Regions from separate parts of the Mucilaginibacter sp. SJ genome, predicted to be linked through region 2. Evidence: riboswitches for the same ligand, from Rfam matches in the RefSeq annotation. Region 2 holds a riboswitch; the other holds the start of a gene.
What was found. A riboswitch is a leader RNA that binds a small molecule or an ion and turns the genes downstream of it on or off. The one in region 2 is predicted to bind cobalamin.

Region 1: another riboswitch for cobalamin. It lies ahead of metE (5-methyltetrahydropteroyltriglutamate--homocysteine S-methyltransferase); the one in region 2 lies ahead of MusilaSJ_RS03500 (TonB-dependent receptor plug domain-containing protein).

Annotation. Positions count from the first base shown of each region.
Region 1 is NZ_CP118631.1:1,330,067-1,338,115, forward strand. It holds gene kdsA (3-deoxy-8-phosphooctulonate synthase) at 1-380, opposite strand, end outside; gene MusilaSJ_RS05250 (ArsR/SmtB family transcription factor) at 721-1,050, shown strand; gene MusilaSJ_RS05255 (VOC family protein) at 1,057-1,476, shown strand; gene MusilaSJ_RS05260 (VOC family protein) at 1,601-2,089, shown strand; gene MusilaSJ_RS05265 (SRPBCC family protein) at 2,113-2,613, shown strand; gene MusilaSJ_RS05270 (cysteine-rich CWC family protein) at 2,720-2,920, opposite strand; gene metE (5-methyltetrahydropteroyltriglutamate--homocysteine S-methyltransferase) at 3,326-5,650, opposite strand; cobalamin riboswitch at 5,827-6,018, opposite strand; gene MusilaSJ_RS05280 (MFS transporter) at 6,229-7,467, opposite strand; gene MusilaSJ_RS05285 (TetR/AcrR family transcriptional regulator) at 7,819-8,049, shown strand, end outside.
Region 2 is NZ_CP118631.1:884,589-892,637, reverse strand. It holds gene MusilaSJ_RS03520 (hypothetical protein) at 1-242, shown strand, start outside; gene MusilaSJ_RS03515 (Dph6-related ATP pyrophosphatase) at 470-1,183, opposite strand; gene MusilaSJ_RS03510 (SIR2 family NAD-dependent protein deacylase) at 1,222-1,908, opposite strand; gene MusilaSJ_RS03505 (DUF6580 family putative transport protein) at 1,993-2,565, opposite strand; gene MusilaSJ_RS03500 (TonB-dependent receptor plug domain-containing protein) at 2,617-4,566, opposite strand; cobalamin riboswitch at 4,687-4,881, opposite strand; gene MusilaSJ_RS03495 (serine hydrolase) at 4,928-6,184, shown strand; gene MusilaSJ_RS03490 (SRPBCC family protein) at 6,250-6,984, shown strand; gene MusilaSJ_RS28055 (acyltransferase family protein) at 7,052-8,049, opposite strand, start outside.

The DNA of each region.
Region 1 (8,049 bases), 450 kb from region 2:
TTGACAATTTTACCGGTTTCGGCAGCCGCAACCAACAGGTCTGTTTGACGGCATAAAAAAGCGGGGATCTGCAATATATCGGCAACCTCGGCTACAATAGCTGCCTGGAATGGCTCATGGATATCTGTAGTAACCGGTAAACCAAAACGCTGCTTGACATTCATCAGCATTTCCATGCCTTTCTCTAATCCAGGGCCGCGGTATGAATGAATAGATGTGCGGTTGGCTTTATCAAATGACGATTTAAAGATCACCGGCACATTGTATTTCTGCCCGGCTTCGGCTACTTTTTCGGCAACGGTATATAATAACTCCTGGCTTTCCATTACACAGGGACCAAGAATAAAGAACGGCTTTTGGCTTATTTGTTCAAACAGCATATTGTTAGGATCTATTTATCAGCCACAAAGATGATGATTTTTTTGAGAATCGTACAGAAGGGCCATTTCTCTCGAGGGCAAACGCGCATACGTGGGGTTAACAGGGTTAACACTTTTTTAAAATATCACTCACAAGATATTCATAATCAAATATTTATTTTTTTGCGGGGTTACACTACGCTAATGTTTTTGAGCGCTTAGGCAAGCCCGAATATTTAAATGTTGGCCCTGTACTTCTCCCCCTTCTTTATTTACAAATAAAAATATTCAAAAAACTTGCGTAAGTGATTGCTTACATATAAATTTGTAAGCAATCACTTACATATTATATTTGATTTAGATGAGACGAGATGTTTTCCAGGCCATTGCCGATCCAACCCGCAGGGATATCATTAACCTGATAGCCTTTAAACCCATGAACCTGAATGCCATAGCGGATAACTTTGATGTAAGCCGCCCCGCTATATCCCAGCATATAAAAATCCTGACCGAATGCGGTCTTATCGCTATTAAAAAACAAGGCCGTGAACGGTATTGCGAACCCCGGCTGAAACAGCTTGATGAGGTAGCTCAATGGGTAGAGCGATACCGGAAGGTTTGGGAAGAAAAATTTGACACACTCGATAGCCTGCTTGAAGAATTAAAAAACAATGATAAACCTTTAAAATAATCAATTATGACGAAGCAATTCTGGATCAATCTGCCTGTAAAAAATGTTAATGTATCAAGGGAGTTTTTCAGCAAACTCGGCTTCCGGTTTAACTCGCAATTTGGCAACGGCCCAAATTCTGCGGCCATGCAGGTTGGCGAAAAGGATGTTACCGTAATGCTTTTTGACGAAAGTACCTTTAAAGGCTTTGTTGAAAACTGCGGTCTTGCGGATACGGCAAAGGGAGTTGAAGTTCTGCTGTCTATCGACGCGGAAAGCAAGGAAGAAGTTGATGAACTGGCTCAAAAGGCTATCGAAGCCGGTGGCAAAAGCAATCACAAGCCCCGGGAAATGGATGGCTGGATGTACGGCTGCCTGTTTACCGACCCTGATGGCCATAGCTGGAATGTGTTGCACATGGATATGAGCAAAATGCCGGGGAGATAAAAAATCAATTTGTCGCTAATGCCCCCTTATCTCGTCGTTTTTGGACACTATTAGCCCTTGCCAGGGCAGGTAACTTTGAGATATCAAAAGCAACAAATTTTAAACATTAAAAAAACAGAAACCAATGGCAACATTTAAAGCAACCCAGAAAGTAACCCCTTTTTTATGGTTTAACGGCAACCTTGAAGAAGCATTGAAATTTTATACCTCGGTATTTAAAAACTCCGAAAGCGAAGTAAGCTCACTCACCGATCCCGGCAATGGCCGTAAAATGTTAGTTGGAACATTTCGTATCGAAGACCAGCAGTTTTTAGCGCTGGATGGAGGACCGATGTTCAACTTTTCGCCTGCTACATCATTTTACATCAACTGCAAAACACAGGAAGAAATTGATTACCTGTGGGAAGCCTTACCTGCCGATGGCGGTAAAACCAGTCAGTGCGGCTGGCTTGATGATAAATTCGGTGTTACCTGGCAAATTGTTCCTGAAGTTATGAGCGAGTTACTTTATAATAACGAAAATCCTGAAAAAGCCAAAAAAGTTATGGCTGCCATGATGAAGATGACCAAAATGGACATCAAGCTTTTGCAGGAAGCTAACGATAACGATTAACCAATCACCTAAATAAAAACACCATGATCACCACAAAAAATCAAACAGAAATTAAGGCCGAACCCGGCAAGCAGGAGCTTTTTATAACCCGCGAATTTGAAGCACCGCGTGAGCTGGTTTTCAGAGCTTTTACCGATCCTGAGCTTATTGTTAGATGGCTGGGCCCACGCGAACTTAAAATGCGCATAGATCAATTTGACTGCCGTAGCGGAGGCGCTTACCGCTACATTCATACCGACCCTGCCGGTAATGATTATGGCTTTCATGGTGTTATCCATGATGTAACCGCGCCTGAACGTATCATCCAAACATTTGAGTTTGAAGGATTGCCCGAAAGTGGTCATGTAACGCTTGAAACCACCAGGTTTGAAGCACTACCAGGGAACCGTACAAAAGTGACTGTACAATCTGTTTTCCAATCGGTGACCGATCGTGACGGCATGCTGCAATCGGGCATGGAACGCGGGGTAAATGATTCACACTGGCGTTTGGATGAGCTTTTTGAAGCAGGAGAAATAAAATAGATGCAAAAGGCTTAATGCATAAAGCCAAAAGCTTTTGATTGTCAGCACCGGGCTTGTACTATTACTTACCTTTCCTGATTGCTTCAAGTATCGTTTTCATTTTTTCCTAAGCTGCGGTTGAACTGATCTCATGCTTCATAACCATCAGGCATTTGCGGCAAAGGCAATCCGGGTAGGTTAAGCGGATATAATCGCGCTCCTGGTCGGTAAAGCTGATGCCCTGGCACTGACACAACAGGATGCTGCCTACTTTGCATTCAAAAGGAACACCACATCGTGGGCAGTGTTTATTTTCGTGATTTGCCATATATTAAGTATATAAATCCCGTGGCCCTTTAGGCCTGTCAGTCTGAGTGTTTAAATACAGAGGCCTCTGAAGGTGAAATGACAAAAGAGGGACCGTCAGTCTGAGCCTGTCGAAGACTCGCGCGCAGAGGCCCTGCCCACCATGCTTCGACAGGCTCAGCATGACACCCATTTTTTAAGTTGTCATGGGTAGCCTGTCGAAGACTCGTGCGCAGAGGCCGTGTCCGCCATACTTCGACGGGCTCAGTATGACACTCCTTTTTTTAAGTTGTCACGGGTAGCCCGTCGAAGGGTCGCGCGCAGAGGCCCTGCCCACCATGCTTCGACGGGCTCAACATGACACCCATTTTTTAATTATACTATAAAACTATTGTGTACCCGTAAGGATACACAGTAGTTTTTTTATTTAAGCAGTTACATTGCTGATAATATTTTCGCGGACAGCTTTCGCGGCTTCAACCATCTCTGTTAAGGCTTTTTGGGTTTCATCCCATCCCCGCGTTTTTAAACCACAATCGGGATTTACCCAAAGCTGGGCATCGGGTATTACCGCCTGGGCGCGTTTAAGCAAACCAATCATCTCCACCCTGTTGGGCACACGGGGCGAATGGATATCATATACACCGGGGCCAATTTCATTAGGATACTTAAAATCGGCAAAAACATCCAGTAGCTCCATTTGCGAACGCGATGTTTCTATCGTGATCACATCGGCATCCATGTCGGCTATGCTTTTAATGATGTCATTAAACTCCGAATAGCACATATGCGTGTGAATCTGTGTACTGTCCTGAACGCCGCTTGCCGAAATCCTGAAAGCTTTAACTGCCCAGTCGAGGTAATTTGCCCTGTCATTCCTGCGGAGCGGTAACCCTTCGCGAATGGCCGGTTCATCTATCTGGATGACTTTTATACCGGCGCTTTCCAGGTCACAAACTTCATCACGAATGGCCAAAGCTATTTGCCTGCAGGTTTCGGAGCGCGGCTGGTCATTGCGCACAAACGACCATTGCAAAATAGTTATCGGGCCGGTTAACATGCCCTTCATCCATTTTGAGGTTAACGATTGCGCATAAGCCGACCATTTTACCGTCATGGGCTGTGGCCTTGATACATCGCCATAAATAACCGGTGGCTTAACACAGCGGCTGCCATAGCTTTGCACCCAACCGTTTTGTGTAAAGGTAAAACCGGCCAGTTGTTCGCCAAAGTACTCAACCATATCATTGCGTTCAAACTCGCCATGTACCAGCACATCCAACCCTATTTCCTCCTGCCATTTTATAGCTTTTTCAGTTTCGGTAGCTATCAGTTTATTATACTCCCCCAGCGTTATCGCACCTTTTTTTAATTGGGCCCGCCAGCTTCGTACTTCGGCTGTTTGCGGGAACGAACCAATTGTTGTGGTAGCAAAAAGCGGCAGGTCGAGCAGTTGCTGCTGCTGTTCTTTCCGTGCAGGAAAAGCACTTATACGCTTTGCATCATTTTCGGTAATGGCGCTTACCCGTTGTTTAACTGCCGGGTTATGGATCAGTGCAGATGTTCGGCGGGCCTCGTTTGCCTGCCGGTTTTTTGCCAGCTGATGCAGGCTGCTATCGCTAACAACATCTTCCGATAATTTACTGAGCAATACCACTTCGTTTATTTTCTGCCGCGCAAAAGCCAGCCACTGCTTAATTTCGGGAGTAAGCACTTCGTCGTTGGTTTCATTTTGCAAATCGCATGGCGAATGGATCAATGAGCACGATGGAGCTATCCAAACGCGGTCGGCACCTAACTTATCCTTCGCATTCTTTATAATGCCAAGGGAATTAACAAAGTCATTTTTCCAGATGTTGCGCCCGTCAACAACACCTAAAGAAAGGATAGTTTTTTGGGGCAGATGCTCAATCACTTCATTCAATTGCTGGGGCGCCCGAACCAAATCGATATGTAAAACGTCAACAGGTAAAGTTGCCGCTAATTGAGTGTTATCGCCCAGGCGTTCAAAATAAGTTGCCAAAACTATCTTCAGGAAAGGAAATTCTTTCCTCAATTGCTTATAGGTATCTTTAAATACCTCCTGTTGTTTTTCGCTTAAATCAAGCGCTAAAAACGGTTCATCAAACTGGACCCATTCGGCACCCAAAGCTTTAAGCTTATTCAGGATATCAAAATAAACAGGCAGCAGATTTTTGATCAGGTCTATCCTATCGAAACCAGCCTCTTTCTCCTTACCTAACAACAGGTACGATACAGGGCCAAGAAATACCGGCTTGCTAACGATACCCAACTGTTTAGCCTCATAAAACTCATCGATAACTTTGGTGGAGAAAAGTTTAAACTGCTGGTCTTTATAAAACTCGGGTACGATGTAATGGTAATTGGTATCAAACCATTTGGTCATTTCCATAGCAACCACATCCAATCCATCTTTTTGATAACCGCGCGCCATAGCAAAATACAGATCGAGCTCGGTATTGCCTTTTTGACTGATCACTTCATGATAGCGTTTAGGAATAGCGCCAAACATCAGTGAATGATCAAGCACCTGGTCATAAAATGAAAAATCATTTGATGGGATCACGTCAATCCCGGCTTCCTTTTGCAGCAGCCAATTTTCTTCCCTGATGTATTTACCCACGGTAAGCACATTTTTTAAACCCGTTTTGCCTGCCCAGTAGTTTTCGCAGACTTTTTTTAATTCGCGCCGGCTACCAATACGCGGGTAGCCTAAATTTTGCGTTAGCATTTCTTTTAATTGATTAAATGAATAAATCGGTTAAAAGCTCTTTCAGCTAAGCTTCGTAATGGTTTGTGATATGTAAAATATGGAGAGAATATATGGGCACACAGCCTGTCATAACGGGCTATGGACCCAAACAGGCAAGTAATCATAACCCAGACCAAGCTTCATACCGCGAAAGCATTGTCAATTCAGTATTAGGCAGGTCTCCTGACTTGTAACATTTTTGCCGCCCTTCCCATCCCTGTTTATCAGGACAGTGGACATTACTGGCAAAAACCTTTGTGTTACTTACAGTTGCGCGACAGTTCGTGATTTGCACACGATTCCCTATTAATCTACAATTAAGTAAAACCTATACCGGTTGATGAAGTAAAGTAAAGAACTTATCAGGGCAAATATAAGGATATGCCGGCTGAATATTCAGGTTATTTATTGGTTAAATTGTAGATTATACCATGATCAATAAATAAGTTAGGCTGGCAAACCGTTGAATTGTACCGTTCTTATGTATCATTGTAAAACAGGTGAAGCCGATAATTAATTACCGGCTTCACCTGTTATTTAAGGCAATGTCATTCAGCTTATACTGCTATCTCAGCAGTTAAAATAACGGAAGCTTCTTCTTGTTTTTGGTGCGAAGCCCTCGCTTTGATGAAAAGCATCAGCGTAACAACAGCCAGTATCGCAAACGATAGATAAGCGGTTCCTAATAACTGCTGATTTTTGATAGCCATAATATTTACAATGCCGTAGCTAAAAAATGAAGTGATAATATAAAGTGAGCCGCCGGTCACGCCGCTTGCAATACCCGCATTTTTTGAAAACCTGCCTAAACAGTAGGCAAATATATTATTGAATATAAAGCCAGATAACAGGTGAACCAATGCTGTAAATGCCATTAGCGTAAATAAATTTGTTTTAATCCCTGCTGTAAACACCATTAAAGCGGCAAAGCCTAATTGCAGTGCAAGCGCTATAGATACTTTTTTGATAAGCGGTTTCCTGATGAGGGTTTTTGAAATAATACCGCCTACCATCAATGATACCCCCGAAAGCAGCGAACAATAACCGGTTACCACAGGCGACAAATGAAATACATGCTCAATTATAAAAGGGCTGCTCATACCATACACAACCAGCATGGCATAGCTCAGGGAGATCAGGATGAGGCCCAGGGAAAAATCACGGGTTTTAATGGTAGCCAGGTAAACCTGCAGAATACTTTTAGCCTTAAACGGGTGATAATTTTTCAATGATTCACCACCGTATACCAGCTCTAAAACAAGTAGGGAAAGAGTGGCTATCCCCAGGAAAAGGAAATTGGATTCCCAGCCAAAAGCTGCTTCAAGGTAACCTCCAATAAAAGGCGCTACAATAGGCGCGGTTGCCCAGATAATAGAAAAAAGGCTGGTATAATGTTTAAGCTGCTCGCCCGAGTACATATCTACAAAGTATGCCCTCTTCCCTACCACAATAAGCGCTACCGTGATGCCCTGCAAAATACGCATGGCATAAATAAGCTCGATATTATGACAGATAGCTATGACAAAACTTGCAAATGCAAACACCAGCAAGGAAACAGTACCGATACGGTACCGGCCAAAGCTATCGAGCAAGCTGCCAACAAACAATTGACTAACGCCCGAACTGATCATAAACGCGATGAGCGAAAGCTGAACGGCCGAATTATTAACAGCTAATTCCCTGGCCATGGAGGGCAGGGAAGGTATATAAATATCAGTTGCAAAACCCGAAAGCGGGATCAGCGCGAACGCTAAAACTGTGCTGATGCCCCTGTGGTGTTCTTTTATAAGTTTCATAGCTTAATGTTAAAATTTAAAAGATCGTAAAAACAGTATTGTGATCCGTTTTTTTTATTAAAACAAAAGTAGACTAATTGGTTTATTAAATAAAACCATTCAGTCTATTTTTAGCCATATTTACATTGCTGTGTCAATCGCTGTTTAATCAGCTTTATAAATACACGTATTCATAAGATCAGTGTAAAAAAACCGCCCTAAAGTTATACAATCACGAAACGAATATGAAAATAAAACACTAATTAACAGTCATTTACAAATAACAAAACACACAATTAATTTCAACAGGCAATCAACCGATTTTATTTTTTCAAACCATTTAGTCTATATTTGCATAGTAAATAACTGAAGATGAGCAAAGGCGAGCAAAAAAGGCAATTCATTATTGAGCAGGCAGCGATTTTATTTAATGAGAGGGGAATTGCCGGCACTTCTGTTGATGAGGTACTTGAAGTTGCCAATACCAGTAAGGGGTGTTTTTATGGCCATTTTGAAAGCAAAGACGAACTGGCACAAGCCGCTGTTGATTACCTTTTAGGAAAACTAAACGACAGAAGGAACAACACAGTAAGTAAACATAAA
Region 2 (8,049 bases):
TTATTGCAGAACTCCCGCACCCGGATTTTAAAATCTCTATCCTCAATATGAACAATAAATTTATTGTAAAGATAGAGCAGGGCTCCCTTGAGCAAAGTTATAAGATCCCCGAGATGGATTTAACCGATGGCGTTAACAGCGTTTTTGAGTTACTCGACGAAGAGTTTTTAAAGAAAGTAGCAATCCGGTTTAATGATATGCGTACTGACTATAAAGACGCCTATTTTAGGTATAATTATTGAGTTAATCTATATAATTATACTGATAATTAGGTGTTTATGAATTTACTCTATTCGAAACAAAATTTAATTTGGCAAGTTAGGCACCTTTTGAGTAGTAATGCTTCTTAGCTTATCATTAAGCTAAATGAAAACTTAATATATTTTTATGTTAATTTATTGATATATAGGATTATGCATATAGAAGCAAAATTTAATTTGGAATAGCATTTAGCCAAACAAAAAGAAGGTTAAAGTGGTAACAAGTCGCAATACCAAAAGCCGGAAGGTGTTGAGTCTGCGGCGGAGACACATGAATCATCAGCATTTTTAGGTGCTGCATATTCCTTGAAAATTTTCACACCGGTTTTATATTTTATTTCGTGAGCAAAAATCGGCCCTTTAAAAGTGAAAGTGTGGAACTCTCCGTTCTCGCCGCATACATCAACATCATCAGGTAAAGCGTCAATCACTTCTCTGCTGATCTCTTTACCAACAATCCGCTCCAAACGTTGCTGGGTACAGGCTATCACTGTTCCGAAACCGAGATGTAAAAACTCATTGATGAGTTCAGTCGTATCCCTTTTCCATAAGGGGTAAATACCTTTAAGACCAATCTCACTTAGCCGTGCATCACGATAATCTTTTAAATCCTCCAAAAAAATATCGCCAAAAATGGAATGGGTTATGCCTTCGTTTTTGAGGCGGGTTAAATGGTAGCGCATCATATCATCATACTCCTTCATGCCAGACATTTCGGGCAGGCGGATCTGATATAATGGAATGCCGATGGCTTCGGCCTGTTTGATCAGTAGTTCAGTCCTTACGCCATGCATTGAGATCCTATCGGCCGCATCATTAATAGTGGTTACGAGATAAACAATTTCAAGATCCGGATTTTGCAGGCAATAGTATAAGGCGAGCGCGCTGTCTTTACCGCCGCTCCAGTTGAAGATGCACTTCATATTTAATTAGTGATTTAGTGAGTTGGCGAATTAGTGATTTAATCTTTCAATAATTGATTCACCAATGTAGGTACGCCAACTGTAGCTTTTTCCTGGACTTTAATTACAGGCCCTTTAACATTTACCGAAGGAATATTAGGATCGATAATATACTTTGGCACCTCGCGGTCAACATAACCGATAAGCCCTGCGGCCGGGTAAACAGCAAGAGATGAACCTATAAGCATAAATATATCTGCCCCTACGCATATCGCGGCTGCGTGTTCTATCATTGGCACAGGCTCGCCAAACCACACTACATGAGCACGCAATTGTGAGCCTAATTCGCAGAGCTCGCCCATTTTAATCTCCCAGCCCTCAATCGGATAAGTAAGCTCGGGCTTTATACTTGATTGTGAACGGGTGATAATGCCATGTAAATGCACCACATTGGTTGAACCTGCCCGTTCATGCAGGTCGTCAATATTTTGAGTAATGATGGTTACTTTATATTTTTCTTCGAGCGCGGCAAGCGCATAATGGGCAGCATTAGGAGTCGCCTCCAATACAGATTTGCGGCGCTCGTTATAAAATTGTTGAACCATAACGGGGTTCCATTCCCAGGCTTGCGGAGTAGCTACATCTTCAATATTGTACCCCTCCCAAAGCCCATCGCTGTCCCTGAATGTTTTTAAGCCGCTTTCGGCACTGATCCCGGCGCCGGTTAGTATTACTATATTTTTCATATTGTTTTATGTAGATAATTGATTAGGCCATAAAAAAAGCGGACTGCCTTTCAACAATCCGCTTTAAATTTAAGTTCATTTATCTTATAAAGCCAATTGCTTTTTATCCTGCAAAAAAGTGTACTTATTCTTAGCTAACTCAAAACCACCAAAAAGTATTGCACTAAATACCAGGGTACCCAATGCCATATTTTTCTCAAACGGAATAGCCTTAACCAATGATTCGCCATATCCAGCCAACGTATGCGGATAAGCTGTACCATATAACCATGGCAGATCGGTAATTAACCAGTGGATCAAAACCGTAGCGATTGAGCCTAAAAGCACATTGACAACATTTACCCTCTCAAGCAAATTGCCAACAAGTACCATTAAGGCAAAGCATAAATAAACCCACTCTGCTCCGCTATACCATAAAGTTAACTTTGAAGTATACAGATAATTAATCACGATATCTGTTGTGAACAGTGTAAGCAATACCGTAGCATACCCCTTCCATTTTGATGTAAAATAAGCACCTCCAAATAATGCAATAGCACCTACCGGGTTGAAATTACTTAATTCTTTATACTTAAAAGCTAAAAGCCTGAATGCGGCAGCAACCAGGATCATCAGGATCAAAAACAGGTTGCGGTTGGTATTATCTTTTGCGGTCATGATTTTATATATGGCGTAAAATTACTTAATAATCCGAACAATAAGCAAACGCTATTTAAATTGATACCTGGCACCAAGCATGAAGTTGATACCGCGGGTGTTATATCCTAACCAATCTACGTACTTAGTATCCAAAACGTTGTTTAGGTCGCCAAAAACATTTAAACTTTTGGTTGCTTTATATTCCAAATGCAAATCAACCAGATTGTAATGCTTCAATGTAATTGGAGTTGATTGAAAGTTTATAAAAGCCAGATCTGTACGGTTGCCTGTATATTTGTAGTTAACGCCAACCTGAAAATCGTTTAAAATATCATAACTGATGTTGGCACCTAAGGTACTTTTAGGCCTGCGGTAAAGGTTGCCGGTTTGTGTACCGGCTTCGTCGGTTAGTTTACCTGTTACATAAGCGTAATATGCAGATGCATGAATTTTATTATCGTGATATTTTAATTCGGTTTCAAAGCCTTTATCTTTTTGCTGTTGCCCGTTTGCATATTGACTATAAGGAGGGCCAGACAGGTTTTTAAAATAGATAACATCTTTGGTATTGCGCTTGAAAAACTGGGTATTAAATGAAAGGGTATTCTTAACAATCTCCCAGTCAAAACCAGCTTCATATGATGTGGTGATTTCGGGGTTTAATTTGGGATTACCATATTGCGAAAACAACTGATATAGCGAAGGTGATTTGAAGGCCGAAGCTATGGTACCAAAGATCTTAAACTGATCGGCAAGGAATAATGATGGGTTGATGGTGTAGGTAAACTTGTCACCGTATTTGCTGTGATTATTATACCTGCCACCCAGTTCCATGTGGAAGATATCGTACTTAAAGAATAACGATGTATATGCGCTGAATATGTTATTAGCAGCATCACCGGCTTTGATAATACTTGCTGGTGCCTGGTAAGCTGTTGACTCATACAGACTATACTGGCTTGTATTGCTGTATTTAAAACCTGCACCGCTGGTAATGTCCAAATACTTATTCAGTTCATAATTAAACACAGCTTCGGCATTGGTTATACGCCCTGTATTTTTTGTAACCTGGTGGGTTCCGCCATTGTCAGAGGGAAGGTTGGTGAAATCATTTTGAACCGTATTTTGCGACAGGTTCACGTTGAGGTTACCTTTTGGCAAAATCAATTTTGCACCTACGCCACCAAATAAAAATGTGTTTTTATAAGTGTAATCATTGTCGTTTATAAAAGCACCGTAAGGCAGATCACCAGTATTGCGGCTTACCTGCAGGTTTCCATTAAGAATAAATTTAGATGAGACATTTTGGCTCAGGTTCACACTGGCAGAACGTTGGTGAAAACCATCTTTCTTAAAACCGCCTTTGCCCGTAGTATCTGTAGCTGCTGCAAAACCTTTTGAATCGGTATTTGACAGGTTAATGGCTATGCCTGTATTTTTCACCTGTCCAATTAATGAGGCCGACTCTTTAAACGTATTATAGCTGCCGCCTGTTAACTGCAAACCACCGGTCAATCCCTGTTGTTTAGCATTTTTTGTGATGATATTAATAACGCCTGCTACAGCATCAGAACCATAAAGCGTTGAACCACTTCCTTTCAAAATCTCGATATGATCTATCAGATCCAGCGAAAAAGCATTAAGGTCATAGCTGCCATCAATGCCCGATGCATTGTTTACCGGAAAACCATCAACCAGGATAAGGGTATTGCCAGATGAAGCTCCGCGCAGGAAAACCGATGTGCTGATACCGGGGGCATTATTTGCACCTGAAAAAGTTATCCCGGCAACCGTATTTAATAATTGAGGTAATGATTTACCCTGCGATTTATTGATCTCATCGGCAGAAATGATGGTAACAACGCGGCCGATGTCTGACAGTTTTTTAGGCGAACGGCTTGCAGTTACTACTACCGTATTAAGTGTGCGTGTGGTATCCTGTGCATATGCTGCTGAGGTAGATAAACCAATAGCTAACAAACCGAATCCCAAAGTAATTTTAGTGTACTTTTTTTCCATGTATGATTGATATGTATAAAATAATAATGCAGCCTTAATAGCATACACGGAAATGAATAAAATGAAAACACGCCAAACGAAGAGCATTCACATCCAAGCTTCAATCCCCGAAAGCTATGAATAACATATAACGCCTTGGCAGGTCTTCTGACTTGCTCCCCATTTTGCCTGGCCTTCCCTCCTGTTTACAGAAAGTGGCTATATAGATTTGGCAACGGTTACGGAGCTTACAGCTGCGGGACAGTTACGGATTTACACCGTATTCCCTTTTAATTCATTAAACAAATAATGAAACCTAAAGCGCCGCAAAAATACAATAAGTATCCGTTAACCTCAAATTACATTAGCTATATTTATCACGATGAAATGTTTCTGTATTTTATTGCTGATCATGAGCTCGTTTGGCAGTTTTGCCCAGCAACCCGATACCGTTTTTCTGAAAGGTTTACTATATAGCCATCCCGAACTATTTTCAGGCATTTTGAACCATCCTGCACAAAACGAAATACAGATCCTATATACCCGGATCGACAGGGATAAAGACAATGTTCCGCACTTTACTTCATACAGCTATCATCTTAATGCGCATCATTATTTTTACCCGGCGAGCACTGTAAAGCTTCCGACGGCCATTTTTGCGCTTGAGAAACTTAACGAGTTAAAAATAAAAGGCTTAAGCAGCAAATCGGTCATGATTACCGACAGTGCATTTGCCGGCCAGACTAAAGTTAAAATAGATACATCATCCTCAACGGGTTTGGCGAGCATCGAAAATTATATTAAAAAGATCTTGCTGGTAAGCGATAATGATGCATATAACCGGCTCTATGAATTTGTCGGCCGTGCAGAGATCAATCAAAAGCTAAAGAAGTATCATCTTAACAATACCCGTATTGTGGGCAGGTTAGCCATAGGTGATGCAGGCGAAAGCACAAAGCACACCAACCCTATTGATTTTTACAATGATAATAAGCTAATTTATCAGAAACCGGCGCTATATGATGCGTCAAATTATCCCATGCACCTGGAAAACATGCTGCAGGGTAAAGCTTATTTAGATAGCAGCGAACGGTTGGTTAACAAGCCTCTTGACTTTTCTGAAAAGAATGTTTACTCTCTCGCCGATCAGCAAATGGTGCTTAAAAGGTTGTTGTTTCCTGAAACTTTCCCTAAAAAGCAACGCTTTAATTTAACGATAGATGACTATCGCTTCATTTACCGTTATATGAGTACCTTCCCCACCGAAAACACCAAACCCACCTATCGCCGCCCCGAATATTTCCCGGCTTATTGCAAGTTTTTGTTCTATGGCGGAGACAGTACAGCAGTTATTAACCCTGACATCAGGATCTTTAATAAAGTTGGTGATAGTTATGGTTATGATATTGATAATGCATATATCGTAGATTTTAAAAACAATGTTGAGTTCATGCTCAGTGCCGTCGTGCAATCAAATGAAGATGGGATACTGAACGATAATAAATACGAGTACACAACGGTATGCCTGCCTTTCCTGAAAAACCTTGGCCAGGTGATATACCAATATGAACTCAAGCGCCCTAAAAAACACCTGCCCCATTTAACTAAATTTAAATTTACTTATAGCAAAAAGCAATAAAATTCACTTCTGGAAAACTTAGTAGCCCTAAAGGTGTTTTAAAAACGATAACTATTTAAAAACCTATGGCAACTACAATAGTAAAATATACCGACAACTTCCCTGTGCTTTATGGAGATGACCGCATAAACCTGAATTGGCCCGAACGCTTTACGTCCATCGCAGGTGGTATGAAGCTCGGTTTCTCAGGTTTTAAAAATATTTTTAAAAACCCGTTTGCAAGTATCGTAAAAATAGGTGCCGGTGGCTATTTGTTAAACAGGGGCATCACAGGGCATTGTGAGCTTTACAAACGTATTGGTAAACTATCCACCAATCCCATAAATGTAAATATTCGTTCGTCGTTTATTGTAAATAAACCCCGGCAAAAGGTTTATGAATTTTGGCGCAAGCTTGATAACCTGCCCCTTTTTATGAAACACCTGGAAAGTGTGGAGGTCATCGACTCTAAATATTCACACTGGGTTTTGAAGCTTCCCAAAAATGTAGCTACAATCAGCTGGCATGCCGAAATTGTCCATGACGAACCTAATGAAGTGATCGGCTGGAGCTCCCTGTCTGATTCAATGATCAACAATGCCGGTAAAATTCGTTTTCAGGATACGGTTGACGGGCAGGGTACCATTGTTGATGTGGTGATCAGTTATCAGCCCCCGGCAGGCGGTGTAGGCGCAGGCATAGCCAAAATACTAAACCCGGTATTCAAAAATATGGTTGATAAGGATATTCAGAACTTTAAACAATATATGGATATCAATAACGATCCGGATGAGTTTGTTGAAGTAATTGTCGTCAAATAAAAAAATAACACCTTTATCCAAGGGCGCTCAGGTAATGCGAGCGCCTTTATATCTTACAACAATAGCATCATTTATGGGTGAATTTTGATTTGAGTTTTAGAAAACGCCGTTCATAAAGATAATACGATAATAAAGGGACAGTAATCAAACCCAATACATTGTTAGGAAATATGCTTAATAGCATTTTACTATCCCGGCCGGTAAATAACTGTTGCCATATGTATATACCATAAGATAGAATACCAATAAATGATAGAAATTTATTGTTTAACACCTTAAAAATCCAATCGTTTGCGGGTATGATATTGCTTAAAATTAAATAGCCGGTAATTACTGAAATCGCCAGGTTTACGTACAGTGATTTTAAGGTATAAAATTCGTCAAAGCGCAATCCAAACATCAATATTATAGCCAAAATATTGCCGGCTGCCTTTGTTTGTTTGAGCCAAATTACATTCAAAGTTTCTTTGGACGCCATCAACGCAAAAAAACAGCCGACACCAATTGATTGAAACTTTATAAAATAGTGAGTAAAACCGTAAATAATGCCACGATTCAAAACCGGAACAAACTGTTGCACTGTACACAATAGCGGCAATGCGAATACAATGCTGATAATGATATAATAAAATGCAGTTCTGTTGATTTTTAAAATAAAAGGAAAAAGGAGATAAAATTGTTCTTCAACCGATAAAGACCAATAATGACTGAAGTAATAAGTGAAATCATGGCTGCGGAAATAGCTAAAATTCATTAGATATAATGCAGATGCAAAAAATTGAATCCAGGAAATGTTTAAACTGTAGAAATGGTTTAATAAAAACACCACCCCGATATATAAATAGGCCAGGGGAAATATCCTTAAAAAGCGCCTTATATAAAACCTTTTTAACGATAGGCCACCGGTGGCTTCCTTTTCTTTTAGGCATAGGCTTGTGATTAAAAAGCCACTGATGACAAAGAAAATGTTTACGCCTAACCCTCCGTTAAATATGGTGATATAAAAATAATTATCAGATAATTGAAGGTGATAAAATATAACAATGATAATTGAAATGCCTCGAA